3 regions of the Affinundibacterium danionis genome follow, and region 3 is predicted to be linked to each of the others. Evidence: predicted binding sites of a transcription regulator. Region 3 holds the regulator's gene; each other region holds the start of a gene.
What was found. The regulator sigma-54, encoded in region 3, starts transcription at its own class of promoters, with help from an activator protein. The targets are predictions, from matches to a motif close to TGGCANGNAANCTGCTTT.

Region 1 (4,425 bases), on a different contig from region 3:
CGATATTGCGAGTATTGCCAACAACGCGATGCGCCCGAATACGGGTTTTAGAAATGATCCAAATTTATTTGCGATCTTTTAACGGTACAAATGCGAGATCCTCAGGTCCCACATAATTCGCACTCGGACGAATGATCTTGTTGTCGATACGTTGTTCGATGATGTGTGCCGACCAGCCGGATGTACGCGCGATCACGAACAAGGGAGTGAACATCGCTGTTGGTACGCCCATCACGTGGTAGGACACGGCAGAGAACCAATCCAAGTTCGGGAACATTTTTTTGATGTCCCACATCACTGTTTCCAAACGCTCGGCGATGTCATACATCTTGGTCGAGCCCGCTTCCACCGACAAAGTACGTGCCACTTCTTTGATGACTTTATTGCGTGGGTCTGACACGGTGTAGACAGGGTGACCGAAACCAATCACCACTTCTTTGTTTTCCACACGACGTTTGATATCGGCTTCTGCTTCGTCTGGATTGTCATAACGTTTTTGGATTTCAAACGCAACTTCGTTGGCACCGCCATGTTTTGGGCCACGCAAAGCACCGATCGCACCCGTGATGGCGGAATGAATATCAGAACCCGTACCAGCGATCACGCGGCTGGTAAATGTCGACGCATTAAATTCATGTTCTGCGTACAAAATCAAGGACGTATGCATTGCACGTACCCATGATGCTTTTGGTTTTTCGCCATGCAAGAGATGCAGGAAATGGCCACCAATAGAATCATCATCCGTTTCGACATCAATACGTTTACCGTTGTGGCTGAAGTGGTACCAGTACAAGAGCATAGAACCGAAAGACGCCATCAAGCGATCAGCGATATCACGTGCGCCTGGCACATTGTGATCATCCTTCTCTGGCAAAGTACAACCCAAAACCGAGACACCAGTACGCATCACGTCCATAGGATGGGAAGACGCTGGCAAGGCCTCTAAAGCTGTTTTCAAATTCGCTGGTAAGCCGCGCAAGGCTTTCAATTTTGCTTTATAAGCAGCGAGTTCTGCCACGTTTGGCAATTTACCATGCACTAACAAATGCGCGATTTCTTCGAACTCGCAATTGTCTGCCACGTCCAAAATATCGTAACCACGGTAATGCAAGTCGTTACCAGTTTTACCGACGCTGCACAGTGCTGTATTGCCTGCAGCAACACCAGACAAAGCAACGGATTTTTTTGGTTTAAATGTTGGGTTTTCTTGTGTGGTCATTTTGATTCTCCGAAAATTTATTCGATTCAGTTTTTAAACCCCTCAACGCCGAGGCGCTTCAGACTTACTCCCTCCCCTTCAATGGGGAGGAGCTAATCACGCTTTCTCTGCGCTCTTCAGCGCCTCTGCGTCTCAGCGTTGAAGGGTTTTGATTTTCAATCCAATTTACTTATTCTTTTGCTGCGCAAACAAAGCATCTAACTTCTGTTCAAAATCGTGGTAGTTGATGCGCTCGTAGAGCTCCATACGCGTTTGCATGGTGTCGACCACATTCTTTTGTGTCCCATCGCGACGAATCGCTGTATAAACATTTTCTGCGGCTTTATTCATGGCGCGGAAAGCACTCAATGGGTAGAGCACTAAACCGACATCGGCTGAGGCCAACTCTTCTACTGTGTACAAAGGTGTAGAACCAAATTCGGTGATGTTGGCGAGGATAGGTACTTTCATCGCGTTGGCGAATTGTTTGTACATATCGAGTTGCGTAATCGCTTCTGGGAAGATCATGTCCGCACCGGCTTCAACGCACGCCAAAGCGCGATCAATTGCGGCTTCCAAACCTTCGACGGCAAGCGCATCGGTACGTGCCATGATCACGAAATTTTCATCGGTACGCGCATCAACCGCCGCTTTCACACGATCGACCATTTCTTGTTTGCTGACGATTTCTTTACCTGGGCGATGACCGCAACGCTTGGCACCGACTTGATCTTCAATGTGCATCGCTGCTGCGCCAAACTTGATCATCGATTTCACCGTGCGCGCCACATTGAATGCCGATGAACCAAAGCCGGTATCGACGTCGACCAACAAAGGCAGATCGCAGACATCGGTAATACGACGCACATCGGTTAACACGTCGTCCAAATTGGAGATACCCAAATCTGGCAAACCGAGCGAGCCAGCGGCAACTCCGCCGCCTGACAAATAAATCGCTTTAAATCCAGCGCGTTTCGCTAACAAAGCGTGATTTGCGTTGATTGCGCCAACCACTTGTAGTGGAGACTCTTCTTGCATCGCCTTACGGAAGGCGGCACCTGCGGAATATTGGGACATGTTCTTTTCCTTTTGTTTGGATGCTGCTGCTATTGCAAAGCGCGTGCCAGTATCAGGACGCATGCAAGTTGACACATGGAGATACATTAAAAATCAAAGACTTAAGTAATCAATTCTGGAAGCAATCCCGACTAAATCACTAGGCAATAAAGCTAAAACACGTTGCAAGCGAAACACATTTGAAACATAATTGAAACGCATTTTGAAACGCACAATGAAACACCACTTAAATTACGTCATCAAACCATGAGCCGTCGTCCTCCTATCCCGCGTGATCCCCAAGATAAGCCGATTATTTGGACAGTCTCGATTTCACGCCTGTTCGATTTATTCCGCGACATCATGGTGGAGTACGACGCTAGCGCCGACATTGAGCCTATCCACCTCGGCTTTGAAGAGGCTGCACAAGTTTTACGTGAACGTCTGCAAACAGAGCGTTGCGATGCAGTGATCGCGGCCGGCTCCAATGGTGCTTATCTTAAAAATCGCCTACCTATCCCGGTCGTCATTGCCAAAGCCAGTGGTTTTGATGTGATGCAAGCCTTGGCGCGCGCACGCAAGGTTTCGCGTCAGATTGCGATTGTCACCTATCAGGAAACCATGCCGGAATTAGCTGAGTTTAAAGCGACCTTCGGCTTTCAAGTAGAACAAAGAACCTACGTAACGGAAGAGGATGCCAAGAGTCAAATCAGTGAATTAAAGGCTATGGGAATACAAGCCATTGTCGGTGCTGGTTTAATCACGGATTTAGCCGAAGAAGCCGGATTGACTGGGATTTTCATGTATTCCGCAGGCTCTATCCGCCAAGCCTTTGACGATGCAATCGAGATTTCTCGCTTAACACGCCTAGAAGCAAACAAAGGTCGACAGCAAGCAGTTGGGGAATTGAGAGCACGACATAGCATCAACGATCTACGTGGCGACTCCAGTGTCATGCAAGAAGCACGACAAGCGATCATGTTATATGCGCGTTCGCCTGCAACGGTGCTAATACAAGGCGAGACTGGAACTGGTAAAGAATTAGCCGCCCAAGCCATACACAAGGAAAGCGCCCGCGCGCGCCAACATTTTGTTGCTGTGAATTGTGGGGCGATCGCAGAATCCTTATTAGAATCCGAGCTATTTGGCTATGAAGAAGGTGCGTTTACTGGATCACGCCGTGGTGGTCACGCAGGATTGTTTGAAGCAGCACATCGTGGCACTTTATTTCTCGATGAGATTGGCGAAATGCCACTGAGCTTGCAAACCCGTTTATTACGTGTATTAGAAGAAAGAGAAGTGGTGCGAGTTGGCGGTATTCGGCCTATCCCAGTTGATGTCCGCATTATCAGCGCCACCCATTGTGATCTGGAACAAAGAATACATGAAGGTCGTTTCAGAGCAGACTTGTTTTATCGTTTAGCTGTTTTGCGTTTGCGCCTGCCGCCCTTACGCGCACGCACCGAGGACTTAGTTCCACTCGCACAATGGAGTTTAAAACAAGCTTGTGCCGCTATTGGAAACCGACCACCACCTAATTTGCATGCTGAGATCAGTCGTTGTGCAAGCTTGTTACAAGCCTATAGCTGGCCAGGCAATGTCAGGGAGCTACGCAACCTCATGGAGCGCTTGGCCCTACATCTTTCCGCTATGCCGTTACAGGCGATTACGCCCAATTTTATATTGAAACTTTTTCCTGAATTAGCGCAAGAGAATCAAAGTAATAGTCTAGATACATTTCCCGTCAACCCAGTCAAACATTTGGCAGAGAATATCACTAGCCGTCCCCCTAATGACACTAATAGCACAACTGACACCACGATCCAGTTTGAAAAAACCACCACTTCTGAAGAAACACTTGATTTTCTGATGCATAAGTTCAAGAATAAACGAGATGATGTCGCTAAGCACTTAGGAATAAGCAGAACGACCTTATGGCGTAAATTAAGGGATCCAAAAAGAAACAAAATTTAACAGAAACTTACTTTTTATTTACACCGACACACATGCATAACAAAGGTGATTGCCAGCGCTTCAGGTAAAATACCGTTAAGCGAAAAAGTGATTACCTAGACATCGATATTTTTTACCGACCTACCACGGACAGCACGATGACAACTGACATGCCAGTAAAATAGCTGATGATTGTTGACGATAGTAAAGTATCTCGG
Region 2 (4,425 bases), on a different contig from region 3:
CCATGATCGCTTTGAAATGTGTTGACGATAAACCTCTTTCCAACAAATCGCGATAAGCCGCTTCACGTTGAAAAGGGGTATTCCCCAAGCCCCAATACATCGCATGATCTGCCACCACAGGGTCAAGCCGCATGCCCAGATGATGCTGACAACTAGACCAAGGATAACTCGCCGGCTCCTGCGCCAAATGTTGGCGTACCGCCATTTCTTCTATCATCACGCAGCAAGGCAAAAAATAATTAGACGCGTCGAGCACCGTCGCTTTAAAGCGCCCCTGCCACAACAAACCCGTGCGCTTATATTTAGCATTGAAGTAAGGAACGTAATAACGTCCCAGCCACTGCATCATTTTGCCTAGTCCTAATTCATCACTCGGTGTTGCCAACAAATGCAAACGATCTGGCAAAATCGTATAGGCATGAATCTGTATGCTAAATTGTTTCGCCGCCGCTTTGAGCCAATCAATGAAAACGACGTAATCAGAGGTATCGACAAAAATAATTTTGCCATCGATACCGGCCTGCGTGATGTGATGGGGCTGATGAGGGATTACTAGACGAGGGAGTCTTGCCATGATCTTCAATGGTAATACGAAATTTAATTAGGGACATTGTAATGTAAAGGACTACTCGACGAGCTTTAAGTGCTTAAAAATTAGTCCCAGAGAGTCCTATGAGGCGTGCCAAGAATAGGGAGTGTTGGAAGACACCTCCACCTGGTGATGATGAGAAGACATACCTCCATACATAATCGCTAAATGTGGTAAAGAAAATTTCAACATAGCGCATAGCAACATCACCGTTGCATGTTGCGACGCAGAACTCGTACATTCCAACATGACATACTGTGGTGCTTGTTTCCGGCATTCGCGAACAATGTTGAACAAAGACGTATGACCCTTGTCTGCGTCATACAAAACGACGTCAAATCCGGTCTTCGTTAAAGCCTCTCTCAAACTGGTTAAACTCAAAGGCGCTAAAGTTTTGTCTTGGAAGCGACTCCCAATAAGCGTGCGAGGTGGATTAATCAACATAATTTTTAAACTCGAAGATAATGACATCATGACTTCCTATTAATAAAAAAATGGAAGCCATGAGTTTAAAAAATCTGAGTGAAGCGACAATGAAGTGTAGGTGAAGTCAATTTCATCTCCCCCTTAAATTGCGGATTCAGGATTGTCTTGGTTCAGAGCCCACCTATAAGTTACACTCTGCGGCATAGTCATGTTTTACTTATAAAATTAGAATATTTATTGTTTTCAACTAAATGGCATACCGATCTAATTGATTGCAACTACCAGTACATTCATACGCACATCTTATCTACATCGCAGACACATCGCTATCGGAACCCCATGAAGCATTTCAAAGTCTCTCTCCTGATCTCTATCGTCTTATTAGCACTGGCCGCTTACTGGGGTTATACCCATGGTGGCGTCAATGCAGCGCTGACTGCTCTCGGTATCGCCTCAATTTTGGCGATCTTAGAAATCTCACTGTCCTTCGATAATGCTGTGGTGAACGCCTCAGTGTTAAAAAATTGGGATGCATTTTGGCAAAAATTATTTTTGACAGTCGGTATCGTCATTGCCGTGTTTGGTATGCGGCTGGTGTTTCCTTTAGTGATCGTGGCTCAAGCAGCGGACCTCGGTTTGCTCGAGGTCTGGGATCTGGCGATTAATAATCCCAAAGCTTTTTCTACTCACCTGATCAGTCACCATGCAGAAGTCGCCGCATTCGGAGGCGTGTTTTTATTGTTAGTGTTTTTAAATTTCATATTCGATGAAAAAAAAGACATGCACTGGCTGGGGCGTATAGAGGAAAAATTTTCTTCATTCGGTACTATTAGTGCGATCCCAGTTCTAGTGGCATTGCTGGTGGTGGTCGCAAGCATCAGCCTAGTCGAAGAAGCACGTCAGTTTGATGTTCTACTCTCCGGTATCTGGGGCGTCATTACCTATGTGGGCGTTGATTTCATCAGCGGTCTATTGGAGAAAGAAGAAGCCACCGACCTCGATATCGGTGCGGTGGTGAAAAGTGGTGGTATAGGTGGCTTTTTATATCTGGAAGTATTAGATGCGTCATTCTCATTTGACGGCGTCATTGGCGCTTTTGCGATTACGAACGATGTCGTTATCATCATGCTAGGCTTAGCAATCGGTGCCTTGTTTGTCCGTTCCATGACGGTATATCTAGTGCGCCAAGGCACTTTAGAAGAATATGTATTTCTGGAACACGGCGCGCATTATGCTATCGGCATTCTGGCGTTAATTATGTTCGCCAGCATCAAATTTCACATCCCAGAAATTTTTACCGGCCTGATAGGTGTCGCATTTATTATCGCTTCACTTTGGTCATCGATCCAACATCGCAAATCGGAAAGTAAATAACAGCAAGCTCTACAAATAAGGTGGCGCGAATATTGCATTACTAGATTATGTGCTGACTAAATCAGTGACACGACCTATTTGTTATGCATTTTATTCGACATTTTATTTTCATACTGCGACACACATTAATACACTTGGCTGCTGAGCAAACGAATCTTCAACGGATTCTTTAACCTACTCTTCAGCCAAGGCTTTGATGTGATGTCGCGGTTAACTCAGGAGCCCTGCTTGTCTCAACCTCATGCGCCCAACCTGAAGATCGTCGTCATCAATACTGTGACGCCGGTGTCAGAGGATACACATGATCAAGATCCCGCGATGCAGTTGCAAATGGCACGCTCGCGCGCTTTAAGAATAGGCCTGCTACAAGCTGGCTACAATATTATCGCCTCCATCCCCGGCGATATGTATCTGATTGACCGGCTAACGCAATTGCAGCCGGATGTGATTATCATCGACGCCGAATCGGATGCCCGCGACGTCTTAGAAGAATTAGTCATCGTCAGCCGCGATGCACCGCGCCCCATCGTCTTATTCACCGAAGACGGTAATCCCTCACAACTAGAAGCCGCCATGGCGGCAGGCGTCTCTGCTTACGTGGTGGCAGGCTTACAAGTGGATAGAGTCAAACCAGTATTGGAAGTCGCCGTAGCGCGCTTTCGCGCTGAGCAAAAACTCCGCTCAGAATTATCCGATACCAAAACCAAACTGGCCGAACGTAAAACCATAGAACGCGCCAAGGGCTTATTAATGGAACGTCATCGCCTAAGCGAAAACGATGCCTATCAAAAGCTACGCAAGCAAGCGATGGAAAAAAACCTTAAATTAGTCGATCTGGCACAGCGTATTTTGGATGTAGCAGATTTACTGGGTTGAATACTTTTTAGGCTGATCGTTTTTAGTGCACCGCACCAAATTGGGTTCCAAATCAGTGCATAAAAGCCTGTTTCAACATGCCGATTTTGGCCAGTACAAGGCAAACAAACGATAAGACCAGTTGGCACAGTATTTGCAACTATAAAATTAAGTACCTAATCAGTACAGACAGAAATTTGCTAACGGCGGTAAATTTCTCAGGAAGGATTCATTAAGAATAGCAGGCATCGCCAAGACTCGATCCGAGGCCTAGAAAACTTAATCAGCTCTTCCCAAAAGACAAAGGCGTCTTCCTATCTAACTCTTGCGAGTTGGGTAGCAAGACGCCTTTTTTCGTTTTGATCATGTCATGTAAGACCAACACGCTGGAGAGTAAGCATGAATAAACAAGTTAACCACTCAGACGAAACAGGTGCCCTAGATGAAACATCTCCTGCCAATGCAGCCTATGCAGCTAACACCAGTTCGACTGCACATGATCCCTCGCGCCGTAATCTCATTCAAGGTGCGGGCATGCTTGCCGCAAGTAGCATGTTAGGCCTAAGTGGACGCGCATGGGCAGCAGGCTCAGACAAACCAGAAAAAGAAGAAGTCAAAATCGGCTTTATTCCTTTAACTGATTGTGCCTCGGTGGTGATTGCCTCGGTCATGGGCTTCGACAAAAAATACGGCATCAAAATTATTCCGACCAAGGAATCCTCCTGGGCCAGTGTGCGCGATAAATTGGTGAATGGCGAACTCGATGCCGCGCACGTCTTATACGGTCTGGTATATGGCGTACAGCTAGGCATCGGTGGCCCTAAGAAGGATATGAATATCTTGATGACCTTAAATAATAACGGTCAAGCCATCACGCTCTCAAAAAAACTCGCTGACAAAGGCGCTATCGATGGCGCGGGTCTCGCCAAATTAATGGCACGTGAAAAACGAGAATACACCTTCGCCCAAACTTTCCCTACTGGCACTCACGCCATGTGGCTGTACTACTGGCTGGCGGCGCATGGCATCAATCCTATGAAAGACGCCAAAGTCATTACCGTGCCGCCACCGCAAATGGTTGCCAATATGCGTGTCGATAATATGGATGGCTATTGCGTAGGTGAACCTTGGAATCACAGAGCGGTAGTCGATGGCATAGGTATTACGGCGGCCACCACGCA
Region 3 (4,425 bases):
TATTTTGTGGAAGATTTTAATTTCGTGCGCTTGTCGCAATCAGGGAATACTAATTACCGCGTGACAGGTGAAAAACTAACTCACTTTCCGCAAGAAGATGAATTTGAAATCCTACAGCCGCGTATTGTCAGCATTGATGAAGACAAGACGCCGATGTTAATTCGTGCTGATCGCGCGATCGTGAAACAGAAAGTCCAAGAGTCGGCAAATGCCAAACCAGAAGACCAGATTCACATGATGGACAATGTGATCATAGAAAGAGCAAAGAGTGCGCGTACTGCTGCGATTATCATGGAAACGAGTTCCTTAATTCTTTACCCTGATAGTGAAAAAATGAAAACAGATGCACGAATCAAAATGACGACTGCAAGAGCGACGATTAGCGCATTTGGTATGGTAGCCAATAACGCAGATCAAAAAGTTCATTTTTTAAAGAACGTACACATAGAGATCGACAATAAAATAGCAAAATAAAGCCATTACCGAGGTGGGGAAATACCGAGATACTGTAAAAATATCTCACATTTAAGTCGCTATAACATCAATGAAAAAGGATTAAATATGGATTTCAAACTAAATCCCACTGCGCGTTTCTTAACATTTTTTGGCAGCGCATTATTTTTGACGGCAACACTGACTTCGTCCGCCCACGCTGAAAAAGCAGATAGCCAAAAAAAGACCTTAATTAATGCAGAACACACTGTCTATGACGGCAAGACCGGCACCAAAACTTTAGCGGGGAATGTCGAATTGACGCGTGGGACTTTGTTGATTAAAGCAGAGAACGCAGTAGAAACCGAAACTAGCGATGGCGGCATGGTCACGCTGTCTGGCAAACCCGGTAGCCAGGTATTTTTCCGTCAAAAACGTGATGGTGGCCCCGACTTATGGATAGAAGGCTCCGCAGATCGCGTTGAATATGACAAGAAAACAGAAGTCGTGAAATTTATTGCCAAAGCCAATGTGCGTTATTTGAGTCAACAAAAAATGACGCAAGAACAAAATGGTGAATTTTTGTCGTATGACAGTATTAACGATGTTTTTACTGCGACTAATTCAACCTCAGGCAAACGTGTTCCCGGTGGCGGTCGCGTGACGATTACTTCAGAACCTAAGCAAGCTAAGACAGAAGCTAAACAAGAAAAATGATATCCAGCACTCTCGCAATTCAAGGTCTGCAAAAACGCTATGGCATGCGCCAGGTAGTTCGTGACGTCTCGCTACAAGTTAAAAGTGGTGAAGTCGTCGGATTGCTAGGCCCAAACGGTGCCGGCAAAACCACGTCCTTCTATATGATCGTTGGTTTGGTGCCCTCCGATGCCGGAAAAATTGATGTCGATGGCACTGACATTTCGCATTTACCGATTCATCAAAGAGCACGTTTAGGCTTGTCTTATTTACCGCAAGAAGCATCGGTGTTCCGCAAACTGTCTGTAGAAGACAATGTGCGTGCCGTGCTCGAACTGCAGCGCGATGAAGAGGGTAAGGCACTGTCTAAAGCCGCGATCAAGCAACGTCTCGACACGCTACTAGAAGAATTGCAAATTGATGGCCTACGCGAGAATCCTGCTCGTGCCTTATCGGGTGGCGAACGTCGCCGGGTGGAGATTGCGCGTGCTTTGGCAACCAATCCACGCTTCGTTTTACTCGATGAACCGTTCGCTGGTGTAGACCCGATTGCCGTGATTGAAATTCAGCGTATCGTGCGTTTTCTGAAGGAGCGCAATATCGGCGTGTTGATCACCGATCACAATGTGCGAGAAACACTCGGCATTTGTGATCATGCATACATTATCAATCAAGGCTCGGTATTGGCGAGCGGACGCCCCGATGAAATCATCACCAATGAGACTGTGCGCCGAGTCTACTTGGGTGAACATTTCCGCATGTAAGCGACGAACTCATCATGAAGCAGAGCTTACAGCTACGTACCTCGCAACATTTGGCTTTGACGCCACAATTGCAGCAATCCATACGATTACTGCAATTATCGACCTTAGAATTACATCAAGAGTTAGAGGTATTACTGACTGAAAATCCATTGTTAGAACGCGTCGATGATGCTTTGGACAATGCTGTGCGTTTGCTGGCGGATGGCTGCATTAATAATGCCACTCAGCAAAATGAAAAAGAATTCCAAAGCGCAGAAAAAACACCCGACACGAGTAGCAACGAGACAGTTAACGAGACAGCCCCAGATGCCGATGCAGGGCCAGTTAACAATGATGACTGGAGCTTCGACGATGCGCCTAGTAATGGCTCTAAATCTAACAACGATGAAGAAGATGGTCGCCCGCAATTAGAAGCCGCGCAGACCACTTTAAGAGAACATCTGTTAGAGCAAATGCGTCTGAACATCAGGGAGCCGCGTGATCGTGCCTTGATAGAATTAATCATCGACGCTATCGATGAAAATGGCTATTTGTGCGAGAGCTTGGACGAAATTTACGAGAGTCTTCCAATTGACCTTTGTGTCGAATTAGAAGAACTACAGTTCGCCCTAACTATGCTGCAAAGCTTCGAGCCTGAAGGCGTCGGAGCGCGCAATACAGCGGAATGTTTGGCCTTACAAATCAAACGTTTTCCTAAAATTCCTTTTGTGACACGCCGCTTGGCGCTACAAATTGTCGAGCAATATTTACCTTTATTCGCGCAACGAGATTTCACCAAATTACGCAAATTTTTGCAATGCGATGATGAAGATTTACGCGAAGCGCAAGTGGTCATTCGTCAATGTAACCCCAAACCGGGTTTGGCATTTGCGATAGCGAAATCAGACTATGTGGTGCCGGATGTTGTGGTCAAGAAAATCGGCGACGAATGGCAGGTGATGTTAAACCGTGATGTCATGCCGCGTCTGCGGATTAATCAGATGTACGCGAGTTTAATGAAGCAACAACGCGGAGATCCTTGTCTCAACCCACAACTGCAAGAAGCGCGTTGGCTGATCAAGAATATGCGTCAACGTTTTGATACGATTTTGCGCGTTGCACAAGCCATAGTGGAAAGGCAATATAATTTTTTCACGCACGGCGCAGTCGCGATGAGACCCCTTGTTTTGCGCGAAATAGCTGATACACTGGGATTACACGAGAGCACTATTTCGCGTGTAACAACTCAGAAATTTATGCTGACACCCCATGGTATGTTTGAGTTGAAATATTTTTTCGGCAGTCACGTCGCAACGGAAACGGGTGGTGAAGCATCTTCTACTGCGATACGTGCGCTGATCAAACAATTAATAGGAGAAGAAGACCAGAAAAAACCCCTCTCGGACAGTAAGATCGCCGACATATTGGGAGAACAAGGCATGGTCATCGCGCGCCGCACAGTGGCGAAGTACCGCGAAGCTCTGAAAATTCCCCCAGTGAGTCTAAGAAAATCTTTATAAACCAGTTCTTGAAATATTGTTTTCTATCGTTATATATGATTTAGCTCAAAACAAATTTCTGCCAATGAGCGATCGTAGTAACGGCAGTATAGAAACAAATGAAGCAATATCACCATAGGAGCGTAGTATGAATCTCACCATCAGTGGACACCACGTCGAAGTTACTCCTGCAATTCGTGAATATGTACAAAACAAGCTAGAGCGGGTAAGACGACACTTCGATCAAGTCATTGATATCGCCGTTATCCTGACGGTTGATAAGCTCCGAGAAAAGGACAAACGCCACAAAGCGGACATTAATTTACATCTCAGCGGCAAAGATATTCATGTAGAAAGTCTGGCGCACGATTTATATGCCGCCATTGACACCTTAATCGACAAACTTGATCGTCAGGTCATCAAACACAAGGATAAAATTCAAGACCATCAACATGATGCGATCAAACATATCCCTGATCCGGCCTCTACACAATTAGATTAATTCAGAATCCCGATTCATCAATTTGATGATCCCTAGGACGCTTTTTAGCGTCCTTTTTTACGTCTTAAAACTGGCAGACATCGGAAATTTCAACTTAAAAGACTGTCGGTCTTTTTCATCTTTTACTTTATGCCCTAAGGTAAAATTCAGCATCACTATTTTTGGCAAATAAAATGAGCTCTCACGTCATCACCGAAATCCGTAATCATGTTGGCATCATTACTTTAGATCGTCCTAAAGCACTAAACTCCCTGTCCTTAGACATGGTGCGTGTGCTCACCGCCACTTTGCGCGCTTGGCATAACGATCCTAATATTCGTGCTGTATTCATACACAGCAGTAGCGAAAAAGCTTTTTGTGCGGGCGGAGACATCCGCTTTTTCTACGATGTAGGCACACTGACACCTAAGGGTGACAGCGCTTTGTTAGAAGATTTTTTCACGGAAGAATATGCGCTCAATCATTTGATTCACTTTTACCCAAAACCTTATATCGCTCTGATGAATGGTGTCGTGATGGGCGGCGGTATGGGTATCGCGCAGTCTGGTGTTGC

Region 1: a site for sigma-54 is predicted at 2,307-2,324, ahead of prpB (methylisocitrate lyase). Genes of this name have one in related genera too.
Region 2: a site for sigma-54 is predicted at 2,411-2,428, ahead of ACFFJH_RS08765 (ANTAR domain-containing response regulator). Genes of this name have one in related genera too.

Annotation. Positions count from the first base shown of each region.
Region 1 is NZ_JBHLXJ010000018.1:290,773-295,197, forward strand. Features, by position in the region: gene prpC (bifunctional 2-methylcitrate synthase/citrate synthase) at 65-1,219, opposite strand; gene prpB (methylisocitrate lyase) at 1,385-2,275, opposite strand; gene prpR (propionate catabolism operon regulatory protein PrpR) at 2,522-4,228, shown strand; gene ACFFJH_RS17375 (response regulator transcription factor) at 4,396-4,425, shown strand, end outside.
Region 2 is NZ_JBHLXJ010000009.1:120,000-124,424, reverse strand. Features, by position in the region: gene ACFFJH_RS08780 (transposase) at 1-574, opposite strand, end outside; gene ACFFJH_RS08775 (radical SAM protein) at 671-1,063, opposite strand; gene ACFFJH_RS08770 (DUF475 domain-containing protein) at 1,355-2,389, shown strand; gene ACFFJH_RS08765 (ANTAR domain-containing response regulator) at 2,618-3,265, shown strand; gene ACFFJH_RS08760 (CmpA/NrtA family ABC transporter substrate-binding protein) at 3,779-4,425, shown strand, end outside.
Region 3 is NZ_JBHLXJ010000003.1:26,009-30,433, forward strand. Features, by position in the region: gene lptC (LPS export ABC transporter periplasmic protein LptC) at 1-474, shown strand, start outside; gene lptA (lipopolysaccharide transport periplasmic protein LptA) at 562-1,149, shown strand; gene lptB (LPS export ABC transporter ATP-binding protein) at 1,146-1,892, shown strand; gene ACFFJH_RS02845 (RNA polymerase factor sigma-54) at 1,907-3,391, shown strand; gene hpf (ribosome hibernation-promoting factor, HPF/YfiA family) at 3,519-3,872, shown strand; gene ACFFJH_RS02855 (enoyl-CoA hydratase/isomerase family protein) at 4,046-4,425, shown strand, end outside.